DNA from 2 places in the Enterobacter sp. ECC-219 genome. Region 1 is predicted to be linked to the other one. Evidence: predicted binding sites of a transcription regulator. Region 1 holds the regulator's gene; the other holds the start of a gene.
The links. Region 1 encodes CRP, which controls carbon source genes, mostly activating them, when cyclic AMP is high. Its sites were predicted from a motif close to ATGTGANNNNNNTCACAT; they were not measured.
Positions count from the first base shown of each region.

Region 2: the regulator CRP is predicted to act here: its motif matches at 3,035-3,052, upstream of serC (3-phosphoserine/phosphohydroxythreonine transaminase).

Region 1 is NZ_CP143680.1:207,296-212,667, reverse strand. It holds gene V1603_RS01155 (YccS/YhfK family putative transporter) at 1-1,604, opposite strand, end outside; gene crp (cAMP-activated global transcriptional regulator CRP) at 1,662-2,294, opposite strand; gene V1603_RS01145 (OsmC family protein) at 2,606-3,010, shown strand; gene V1603_RS01140 (phosphoribulokinase) at 3,077-3,946, opposite strand; gene V1603_RS01135 (YheU family protein) at 3,977-4,195, opposite strand; gene V1603_RS01130 (hydrolase) at 4,192-5,214, opposite strand.
Region 2 is NZ_CP143680.1:2,314,842-2,320,213, forward strand. It holds gene focA (formate transporter FocA) at 1-2, opposite strand, end outside; gene ycaO (30S ribosomal protein S12 methylthiotransferase accessory factor YcaO) at 409-2,169, opposite strand; gene V1603_RS10855 (DUF421 domain-containing protein) at 2,297-2,989, shown strand; gene serC (3-phosphoserine/phosphohydroxythreonine transaminase) at 3,152-4,240, shown strand; gene aroA (3-phosphoshikimate 1-carboxyvinyltransferase) at 4,310-5,372, shown strand, end outside.

The DNA of each region.
Region 1 (5,372 bases):
TCGTCGCTCAGGATCAGACGAATGGCCTGCTGATCGGCCTCCAGCGCGTCGTGGGCGTTTTGCCTCAGCAGCCCGCTCTGCCACTGTGGCCACAGCCAGACCATACCGCCAAAGGCGATCAGGCAGCCAATCAGCGTGTCGATCAGGCGGGCAACGATGAACTGTTCGCCGTTAAGCGTAAGCAGTTGCAGGGTATATACCGCCGTTACCGTAAAGCCCACCATCGCCCAGCCGTAGTTTTTGCGAATGATTAGATAGCTCACCAGGGTGATAGCCAGCATGCCCGCCAGGGTATAGCCCTCGGGCACGTGAAAGTGCAGCGTCACGCCTGCAATAATCAGCCCCGCCATCGTGCCGCCCGCCCGGTGCAGAATGCGCACCCGCGTGGCGCCATAGCCGTTCTGGGTGACAAACAGCACGGTCATTAAGATCCAGTAGGGTTTCGGCAGGTGCAGCGCCATGCCCATCAGGCTGGCGATACTGAGCATGACGCTAATTCGTGCGGCGTTGCGCAGGGCGGACGATTTAAGAGAAAGATAGCTTTTGAGCGCCGGCAGCAGCGGCAGACGTTTTTGTTTATCCGCCATCAGGTCGCGGGGATAAAGCGGTCGCTGGGTGCGCAGCACGCGGGCGATGCGGCTGAAGTGCCAGGCGGCAAACTGGCCGACCGGATTTTCCGGGTGCTGACGGGCAATTTTCTCCAGCGCGCCGAGCTGTTTGTCCATGTTAAAGCGCGTGGGGTAGCGGTGATAAAGTATATCGTCAGCCAGCACCCGCAGGCGCGCGGAGACGGTCTGCGCGTTCCAGCGAATCACCGCTTCGGCATGGCTGCGCTCAACCAGCTTTTGCACCTCCTGCGGGTGATGAAGGCTAACGGAGATATGCTCCTGAAGGTCCAGCCCCACCTGGAAGGTACGCAGCAGCCGTTTGTACTCGTGGTTCTTGTTTGCGGCGAGCATATGCAGCTGCTGATAGCACTGGCTTATCAAATCCACCACTTTTTGCTGGCGCGTCAGCAGCGGCGGTAAGGATTTTTCCGGATCGGTATGCTGGGTGAGCAGGGTGTATTTGGCTTCGCAGTAATCCGCAAGCTGCACGTAGAGCAGGCTCAGAGATTCTCGCAGCGGCTGCTCTCGCCATAGCCAGAACCAGAACCAGTTAAACAGCCCGTACCACAGCGTGCCGAGGGCGTAGATCAGCAGCGGCTCCCACACGGGCATATTCCCGGCGAGGCTCAGGGTAAAGATGGCCGCAATGAGTGACGCTGGAAGCAGGCGAGCGTGCAGCGAGCTGATTTCCGCCGTGACGCCGAGGGTCATCGCCAGCACGGTCAGGATCAGTGGCAGGGGAATATCGCGAGCCAGTAACAGCTGCACCGCGAGGCTACAGCCTGCAAACAGGCAGCCACCGATAATCAGGCGTTTGAAAAAGCGCTTATGCGGCGTGTCCAGACCGGCGATGTTGCAGCAGGCGGGCACGAGGGAAAACAGCAGGCCCTGCTGAAGATGACCTAGGAGCAGGCCCACGGCCACAGGAAGACACAACACCAGCGTTTGTCGCAGTGCGTAGTTAACTTCCGGGTGATAGATCAGCCTGCGCCACATGGGGAAAAGAGACAAAAACGGCGTGACACCTCGCGATGGCACGCCGTTTAAGCAGGATTAACGGGTTCCGTAAACCACGATGGTTTTACCGTGGGCGGAGATCAGGTTTTGATCTTCCAGCATTTTCAGAATACGGCCCACTGTTTCACGGGAGCAACCAACGATCTGACCAATTTCCTGACGGGTAATTTTAATTTGCATGCCGTCCGGGTGGGTCATAGCGTCTGGCTGTTTCGCCAGGTTCAGCAGGGTTTGCGCGATACGGCCGGTCACGTCCAGGAAGGCGAGGTTACCCACTTTCTCTGACGTCACCTGCAGACGGCGCGCCATCTGGGAAGAAAGACGCATCAGGATGTCAGGGTTTACCTGAATCAGCTGACGGAATTTCTTGTAAGAAATTTCAGCCACTTCACATGCTGTCTTTGCACGAACCCAGGCGCTACGTTCCTGGCCTTCTTCAAACAGGCCCAGTTCACCGATAAAATCGCCCTGGTTCAGATAAGAAAGGATCATCTCTTTCCCTTCCTCATCTTTGATCAGCACTGCCACCGAGCCTTTGACGATGTAATACAACGTTTCCGCTTTTTCACCCTGGTGAATCAGCGTGCTCTTCGATGGGTACTTATGAATGTGGCAATGAGACAAGAACCATTCGAGAGTCGGGTCTGTTTGCGGTTTGCCAAGCACCATGCGCTGTTATCCTCTGTTATAAGCTGTCACCAGAGTCATCAGATGCATCCGGACTCTGGGGTTGCAATCGAATTCTTACCCATACCCTGGGAAGTCGGCTGTCGTAACGTTTCGCAGCCAGTAAAGTTTGATGTCCTCTGCATACATGTGTAACGTCAATGTATTACTGTAGCATCCTGAGTGTTTTAGCATAGCTTTCGCCGCGTGTCTCCTGGTGTCTCGCTTCAGCATGATGCAGGTCGCCTTCCATTGCGAGAAATGTAACGCACGCGTAATCTGTCACCAAAAATGCAACGTTGGAGTTAATGAATATGCAAGCGCGCGTGAAGTGGGTTGAAGGTTTAACGTTCCTGGGGGAGTCCGCGTCAGGACACCAGATTTTGATGGATGGTAACTCCGGCGATAAAGCGCCGAGCCCAATGGAAATGGTGCTGATGGCGGCAGGTGGATGCAGCGCGATTGACGTGGTGTCGATTCTGCAAAAAGGTCGTCATGACGTAACGGATTGCGAGGTTAAACTCACCTCAGAACGTCGCGAAGAGGCGCCACGCCTGTTCACCCACATTAATCTGCACTTTGTTGTCACCGGGAAAGCGCTGAAAGACGCGGCGGTTTCACGCGCGGTGGACCTGTCTGCGGAGAAGTACTGCTCTGTGGCGCTAATGCTGGAGAAAGCGGTAAAAATTACGCATTCGTATGAAGTGATTGAGGTGTGATTCACGGGGCATCGTGCGTGTTGATGCCCTCACCCTAACCCTCTCCCACGGGGAGAGGGAACATCTTTACGCGATCTGCTTCCCTTCCATCAACCGCTGAACCAGCGGCGTCATGATGAGCTCCATTGCCAGCCCCATTTTTCCACCCGGCACCACTAACGTATTCATGTGCGAAATAAACGAGCCCTGCAGCATCGCCAGCAGCCAGGGGTAATCAATGCCTTCAAGATTGCGGAAGTGGATCACCACAAAGCTCTCGTCCAGCGACGGGATGCTTTTCGCCGCGAACGGATTGGAGGTGTCCACCGTCGGCACGCGCTGGAAGTTAATGTGGGTGCGGGAGAACTGTGGCGTGAGGTAATTGATGTAGTCTTCCATGGAGCGCACCACGGAGTCCATCACCGCCTCGCGCGAATGGCCGCGCTCGCTCATGTCACGCGTTAGCTTCTGGATCCACTCCAGGTTAACGATAGGGACCACCCCGACCAGCAGATCCACGTGGCGCGCCACGTCGTGCTGAGGCGTAACCACGCCGCCGTGCAATCCTTCATAAAATAATACATCGGTGGGTTCCGGCAGCGGTTGCCAGGGGGTAAAGGTGCCTGGTACCTGGTTCCAGGGTACGGCTTCATCGTAGGTGTGAAGATACTTTCGGGACTGCCCGGTACCGCTCTGCCCGTATTCGCGGAAGGTTTGCTCCAGCAGACCGAAATCATTGGCTTCCGGGCCGAAGTAGCTGATGTGTTTACCCAGATCGCGCGCCTTGCGGATCGCCATGTCCATCTCCGGACGCGTATAGCGGTGAAAGCTGTCGCCTTCGACCTCCGCCGAACGGAGATTCAGCTGGGCGAAAATCTTGCGAAAAGCGAGGCTGGTGGTGGTGGTTCCCGCACCACTCGACCCCGTAACGGCAATAATGGGATGTCTGGCAGACATAGCAACTCCCTGACTGAAAAGGTTGGAAGATCAGCCGTGAAACGCGTTGCGGGGCATGATATTGACCGTCTCATGCAGTTCTGACCACACCAGCACCACGTCGCCGCTTTTCAGCTGGCGTTTAACATCGTTGACCTTTTGCTCAAGCGAACGCTCATGTTCACCATAATCGGTGCCTTCGCGTAATACAAAGCTTTCAATCAGATTATCGAGCGTTTCGGGAGCCAGATCTTGCCAGGGAATGATCATTTTGCACCGTCCAGGTAAGGAGTAAGCCAGTCAGGAATACGCGCCTCCAGCCACATTTTCGGGCGGCGCAGCGTGCCGCCGATAAACCCAACGTGGCCGCCATGTTCAGTTAACTGATAGTGAACGTTGTCGGGCAGGAATTCCTGCGCGGGGATCGAGTGGTGATCCATAAACGGGTCATCCTTGGCGTGAATGATCAGCGTCGGCTGCGTGATTTTGCTGAGCAGCGGCATGGCGCTGCACTGACGATAATAGTCAATTGCATCGGCGAAGCCGTGGATTTTCGCAGTGATCAGATCGTCGAACTCGCGAATACGACGCACCTTTTTCAACTGGCGCAGGCTTACCGGCAGGGTATCCGGGTAGGCCTTGAGCTTACGCGCCGCGTTGGCCTTCAGCAGGTTAAGCAGGTAGCGCTGATAGACGCGGGAAAAGCCTTTATCCATATGGTAGCTGCACTGCTCCAGCATAAACGGCGCGGAAACAATCACTGCAGCATTCAGCGGTACGCTGTCGCCCTCTTTGGCCAGCAGGCAGGCGAGCATATTTCCACCCAGCGAATAGCCCACGGCGGCCGTTGGCACGGTGCCAAAGTTGTCCCGCAGCCAGTGTAAGAACCACGTTCCGTCTTCGGTTTCACCCGAGTGATAAATGCGTTTCTGCCGGTTCGGCTCGCCGCTACAGCCGCGAAAATGCATCACCACGCCGAGCCAGCCGCGCGCTTTTGCCGCCTCAATTAACCCATGTGCATACGGGCTGTGCAGGCTCCCCTCGAGACCGTGAAAGACTACCAGCCGCGGCTTATGACGCGCCTGTTCCGGCGCTTCGCTCCAGGCGAGATCCAGAAAATCACCGTCTGGCAGGTCAAGCCGCTGCCAGTGCGGAGTGAACTGAACCTTGCGGCGGATCAGCCGCGGCAGCATGGTCTGCAAATGGGGATTGGCCACGCCGCGCAGGGGCACGAACTCGGTGCTGTCTTCGGCCGCAATGTCGAAGTCTGAAGGAATGATTTGGGTCATAAGCGCGATGCTGATTCTTGTCGGAAATTTACGATACTTTCCGAATTGTACCCCGTTTAGCCTGGATTTCCGAACCAGGAACTGATCCCGATCACAAATATTTACCTTGATTATTACTCTCAGGCTAATGATTCCGCCCTACGCTTAATTGATGCCTT
Region 2 (5,372 bases), 2.1 Mb from region 1:
ACACTAACTCTCTCTTTATTAAGTCGGCGACGAGATACTAACAAAGCATTATAGAAGAGAAATTGATATAGATCATATCTCGCCTGGCTTATAGGCCCGCAGTGTGTATGGTTTTACAACAAATGCGGAGTAAGTATTTGATTATCCGTATAAAAATAAATTTTAAAAGTTATGAAAAGAGTTGAATTTTTTCGTTCGGCCCCCTTCGAAACAGTTAATTAATATGGGGTATTTACCATAAAAAGTAACAATAAAGCCCAGGCAAATATTATTATATTTACCCATGTTTAACTTTATTATTACAATCAATAATCATTGCCGAAGAGAATAAAAAACGGGGCAATGAAATTGCCCCGTAATATAGCCCAGACGATTGAATACGCCTACTGCTGTTAATGTTATGTGCGCTTATTTTGACCAGTAAGCGGCTTTTGCTTTCTGCAGCTTCTCATAGGCCTTCAGCAGAGACTGATGCGCCGGAAAGGCTTTCAGATCGCTGTCAACTGCCTGCAGACCGTAGAACGGCTCTTCACCGCTCAGCGCCGCGCTGGCGGCTTCAACCGCTTCAGCACCGTACATACGTACGAAAGCGTTCAGGTACTGCAGTGGCTCGCGATCGTCTTCCTGTGCAAGCAGCAACAGGGTTTGCAGGCAGCGGTAATAGTTGGTGCGCTCGGCGGAGAAGACCGACTGGTTAAACTCCATGGTCCATTCGGTCCAGGCCAGGGCCTGATCCAGATCGCCGCCCGCCAGCGCCAGCATCGCTTTTAGTTCGCCGATGCGCAGGGTGTACCAGCCGTTGTCTTTCCCGGTCGCCAGACCCAGCAGTTCGCGCACGCGGGTAAAATCATCGTGGCCCTCATCGTCCAGCTGGGCGATCAGGTTGAGATAATCTTCTTTCTCCCACTCGCTGCCCGGCAGGGACAGCAGGGTCTCACGCAGGTGCGCGCCCATGCTGTTGTTAGCCAGCCACAAATCTTCCGCCGGATAGATGTCGGACATGCCGGGCACGATGATGCGGCACGCGTAAACGCCCAGGTGTTCGTAGTCGGCAATGTAGACTTCCTGATCTTCGGCGTTGAAGATTGCCATCAGCGTGGCGAACTCTTCTTCCGTGGTACCGGCAAAGCTCCAGTCCACGAACGGATAGTCCGCGTCCTGCTTGAACATATCCCAGGAGATCAAACCGCTGGAGTCGATGAAGTGGGTTTCGAGGTTGGTATGCTCGGCCACTTCTTCATCGTCAAACGTTGGCGGGGTAAACACGTCGAGATCTTTCAGGCTACGGCCCTGCAGCAGCTCGGTCACGGTACGCTCCAGCGCCACACCGAAGTCAGGATGCGCGCCGAAGGAGGCAAAGCAAGTGCCGTTAGTCGGGTTAAACAGCACGACGCAGATAACCGGATATTTACCGCCCAGCGAGCCGTCGTAGGCAAAGATTGGGAAACCTTCCGCTTCCAGCTTCGCGATGGATTCCACCACGCCCGGGTAGCGCGCCAGAACGTCCGCCGGGATCTCCGGCAGGCTGATGGATTCAGCGATGATGCGGTTTTTAATGTGACGCTCGAACACCTCAGACAGGCCCTGCACGCGCGCTTCGTTGCGGGTGTTACCGGCGGACATGCCGTTGGACACATACAGGTTGCCGACGATGTTCATCGGAATATAAACGGTCTGCTCGTCAGACTGACGGGTGAACGGCAGGGCGCAGATACCGCGATCTTCGTTACCCGACTGCAGATCGATCAGCATGCTGGCAGTCAGTTCGTTTTCTGGATCGTAGAAAGCGCGCAGGCGTTGATCGAGGATCCCTTCCGGCAGTTCGTCGTCTTCGGTCAGTGGGAACCATTTTTCGTTCGGATAGTGAACGAAAGGACCGTTGGCGATGGTTTCACCCAGCCAGAAGTCAGCAAAGAAATAGTTGGTGGACAGACGCTCAAAATACTCACCCAACGCAGAGGCCAGTGCCGCTTTTTTCGTCGCGCCTTTACCGTTGGTAAAGCAGAGCGCGCAGTCTTTGTCGCGAATGTGCACGGACCAGACGTGAGGCACCGGGTTGAGCCAGGAGGCTTCTTCGATGTTAAAGCCCAGGTCGGTCAGTTTCTGCTGGAAGCGAGCGATGGAATCTTCCAGAGCGGCGTCTTTGCCGGGGATAAACGTTTGAGTCATGGCGTTCACTTTTATCGTACGTAAAGCGCGCAATGATACGGGTTTTGAGTGACGGGTGCTATCTCCGGCGAAAATAAATGGCTGGGCTATGCTTAGTGACAGTAACTGACTGTTAAGGCATAGAAAAATGAAAGCATTTGATCTCCAGCGGATGGCGTTTGATAAAGTTCCTCCTGAATTTCTGGGCGAAGTGGCGCTGCGCAGCCTGTATACCTTCGTACTCGTCTTCCTGTTTCTTAAAATCACCGGCCGTCGCGGCGTTCGGCAGATGTCGCTGTTTGAGGTGCTGATCATTCTGACGCTGGGCTCGGCGGCGGGAGACGTCGCCTTTTATGACGATGTGCCGATGGTGCCGGTGTTTATCGTTTTTGTCTCACTGGCGCTACTTTACCGTCTCGTCATGTGGCTGATGTCGAAAAGCGAAAAGCTGGAAGATCTGTTCGAAGGGAAGCCGGTGGTTATCGTCGAGGACGGCCAACTGGCCTGGCAAAATGTGCAAAGCGCCAACATGACCGAGTTTGAGTTCTTTATGGAGCTTCGCCTGAACAGCGTTGAGCAACTGGGGCAGGTGCGTCTGGCGATTATGGAAACCAACGGCCAAATCAGCGTCTATTACTATTCTGACGACGAGGTGAAGCCGGGACTGTGTATCCTGCCGGATATGCTCATAGAGCGTTTCAGAACGGTACCTGAATCAGGCGAGTATGCTTGCGTAAGGTGTAGCCATGTTGTCGCGATGCAGCCAGGGGATCGTCAATTATGCCCCCGCTGTGCAAATCCGGAATGGACGAAGGTTAGCCGGGCCAAACGTATTACCTGACAGCCATTTTGTCGGTTTTGTCGTATCGAGGCGGCAGATTGTTTTGTGTGACGCGGGGCACATTTCCCCGGTCATAAGTTTTAGACATTGCGGCGCGTGTCACTGAATGATAAAACCGATATCCACAGTTATAACTTATGGCTTTTAGCGTGGTGAGGGGAAATGGCTCAAGTTTTTAATTTCAGTTCAGGTCCGGCAATGTTACCGGCAGACGTGCTTAAACAGGCTCAACAGGAGCTGTGTGACTGGAACGGTCTGGGTACGTCGGTGATGGAAATCAGCCACCGTGGTAAAGAGTTTATTCAGGTGGCCGAAGAGGCAGAAAAGGATTTTCGCGATCTGCTGAATATTCCCTCGAACTACAAAGTATTGTTCTGCCACGGTGGCGGCCGCGGTCAGTTTGCAGGCGTACCGCTGAATATCCTCGGTGACAAAACGACGGCTGACTACGTTGACGCGGGTTACTGGGCGGCAAGCGCCGTTAAAGAAGCGCACAAGTACTGCGCGCCGAACGTTATCGACGCCAAAGTGACCGTTGACGGCCTGCGCGCCGTGAAGCCTATGAGCGAGTGGCAGCTTTCTGATAACGCCGCCTATCTTCATTACTGCCCGAACGAAACCATTGACGGGATTGCCATCGACGAGACGCCAAACTTTGGCAAAGATGTTGTAGTTGCCGCCGACTTCTCCTCCACCATTCTGTCTGCGCCACTTGACGTCAGCCGTTACGGCGTTATCTATGCGGGCGCGCAGAAAAATATCGGTCCTGCGGGTCTGACTATCGTCATCGTGCGTGAAGATTTGCTGGGTAAAGCGCATAAATCCTGCCCGTCGATTCTCGACTACACCGTGCTGAACGATAACGACTCCATGTTCAACACCCCACCAACGTTTGCCTGGTACCTCTCCGGCCTGGTCTTCAAATGGCTGAAGCAAAACGGCGGCGTGGCGCAGATGGACAAGGTGAATCAGCAGAAAGCCGAACTGCTGTATGGCGTGATCGACAAGAGCGATTTCTACCGCAACGATGTAGCGAAAGCTAACCGTTCCCGCATGAACGTGCCATTCCAGCTGGCGGACAGCAGCCTGGACAAAGTGTTCCTGGAAGAGTCCTTCGCGGCAGGCCTGCACGCGCTCAAGGGCCACCGTGTGGTGGGCGGCATGCGTGCCTCTATCTATAACGCGATGCCGCTGGAAGGCGTTAAGGCCCTGACGGATTTCATGATCGACTTTGAACGTCGTCACGGTTAATTTGCTGTTTTTCACCCCCGCAGCGTCCCTGCGGGGTTTTTATTATGTTGAGTTGAGAGTTTAGTTTTCATGGAATCCCTGACGTTACAACCTATCGCGCGGGTAGATGGCACTATCAATCTGCCTGGTTCAAAAAGTGTCTCGAACCGCGCTCTGCTGCTGGCAGCTCTGGCAAACGGCACCACCGTCCTCACTAACCTGCTGGACAGCGATGACGTGCGCCATATGCTCAATGCGCTGAAAGCGTTGGGCGTTCATTACACACTCTCTGACGATCGTACCCGCTGCGAAGTGACCGGCAACGGCGGCGCGCTGCAGGCGAGTGAAGAGCTTGAGCTGTTTCTGGGCAACGCGGGTACCGCGATGCGTCCGCTGGCGGCGGCCCTGTGCCTGGGGAGCAACAACATCGTGCTGACCGGCGAGCCGCGCATGAAAGAGCGTCCGATCGGTCATCTGGTAGATGCCCTGCGTCAGGGCGGCGCGCAGATTGACTATCTGGAGCAGGAAAATTATCCGCCACTGCGTCTGCGCGGGGGCTTTACCGGCGGTCACGTCGAGGTTGACGGCAGCGTCTCCAGCCAATTCCTGACGGCATTGCTGATGACCGCGCCGCTGGCCCCACAGGATACGGTTATCACGATTAAAGGTGAGCTGGTCTCCAAACCGTATATTGATATCACGCTGCACCTGATGAAAACCTTCGGCGTTGAGGTGGAAAACCAGTCTTACCAGCGCTTCGTGGTGCGCGGGGCACAGCGGTATCTGTCTCCGGGTAACTACCTGGTGGAAGGGGATGCGTCATCCGCGTCCTACTTCCTGGCCGCGGGTGCGATTAAAGGCGGTACGGTAAAAGTGACCGGCATTGGCCGCAACAGCGTGCAGGGCGATATTCGTTTTGCGGACGTGCTGGAAAAAATGGGCGCTATTGTCACCTGGGGTGATGACTTCATCTCCTGTACCCGCGGCGAGCTGAACGCCATCGACATGGACATGAACCATATCCCGGATGCGGCGATGACCATTGCCACGGCGGCGCTGTTTGCCAAAGGCACCACCACGCTGCGTAACATCTACAACTGGCGCGTAAAAGAGACGGACCGCCTGTTCGCAATGGCGACAGAGCTGCGTAAAG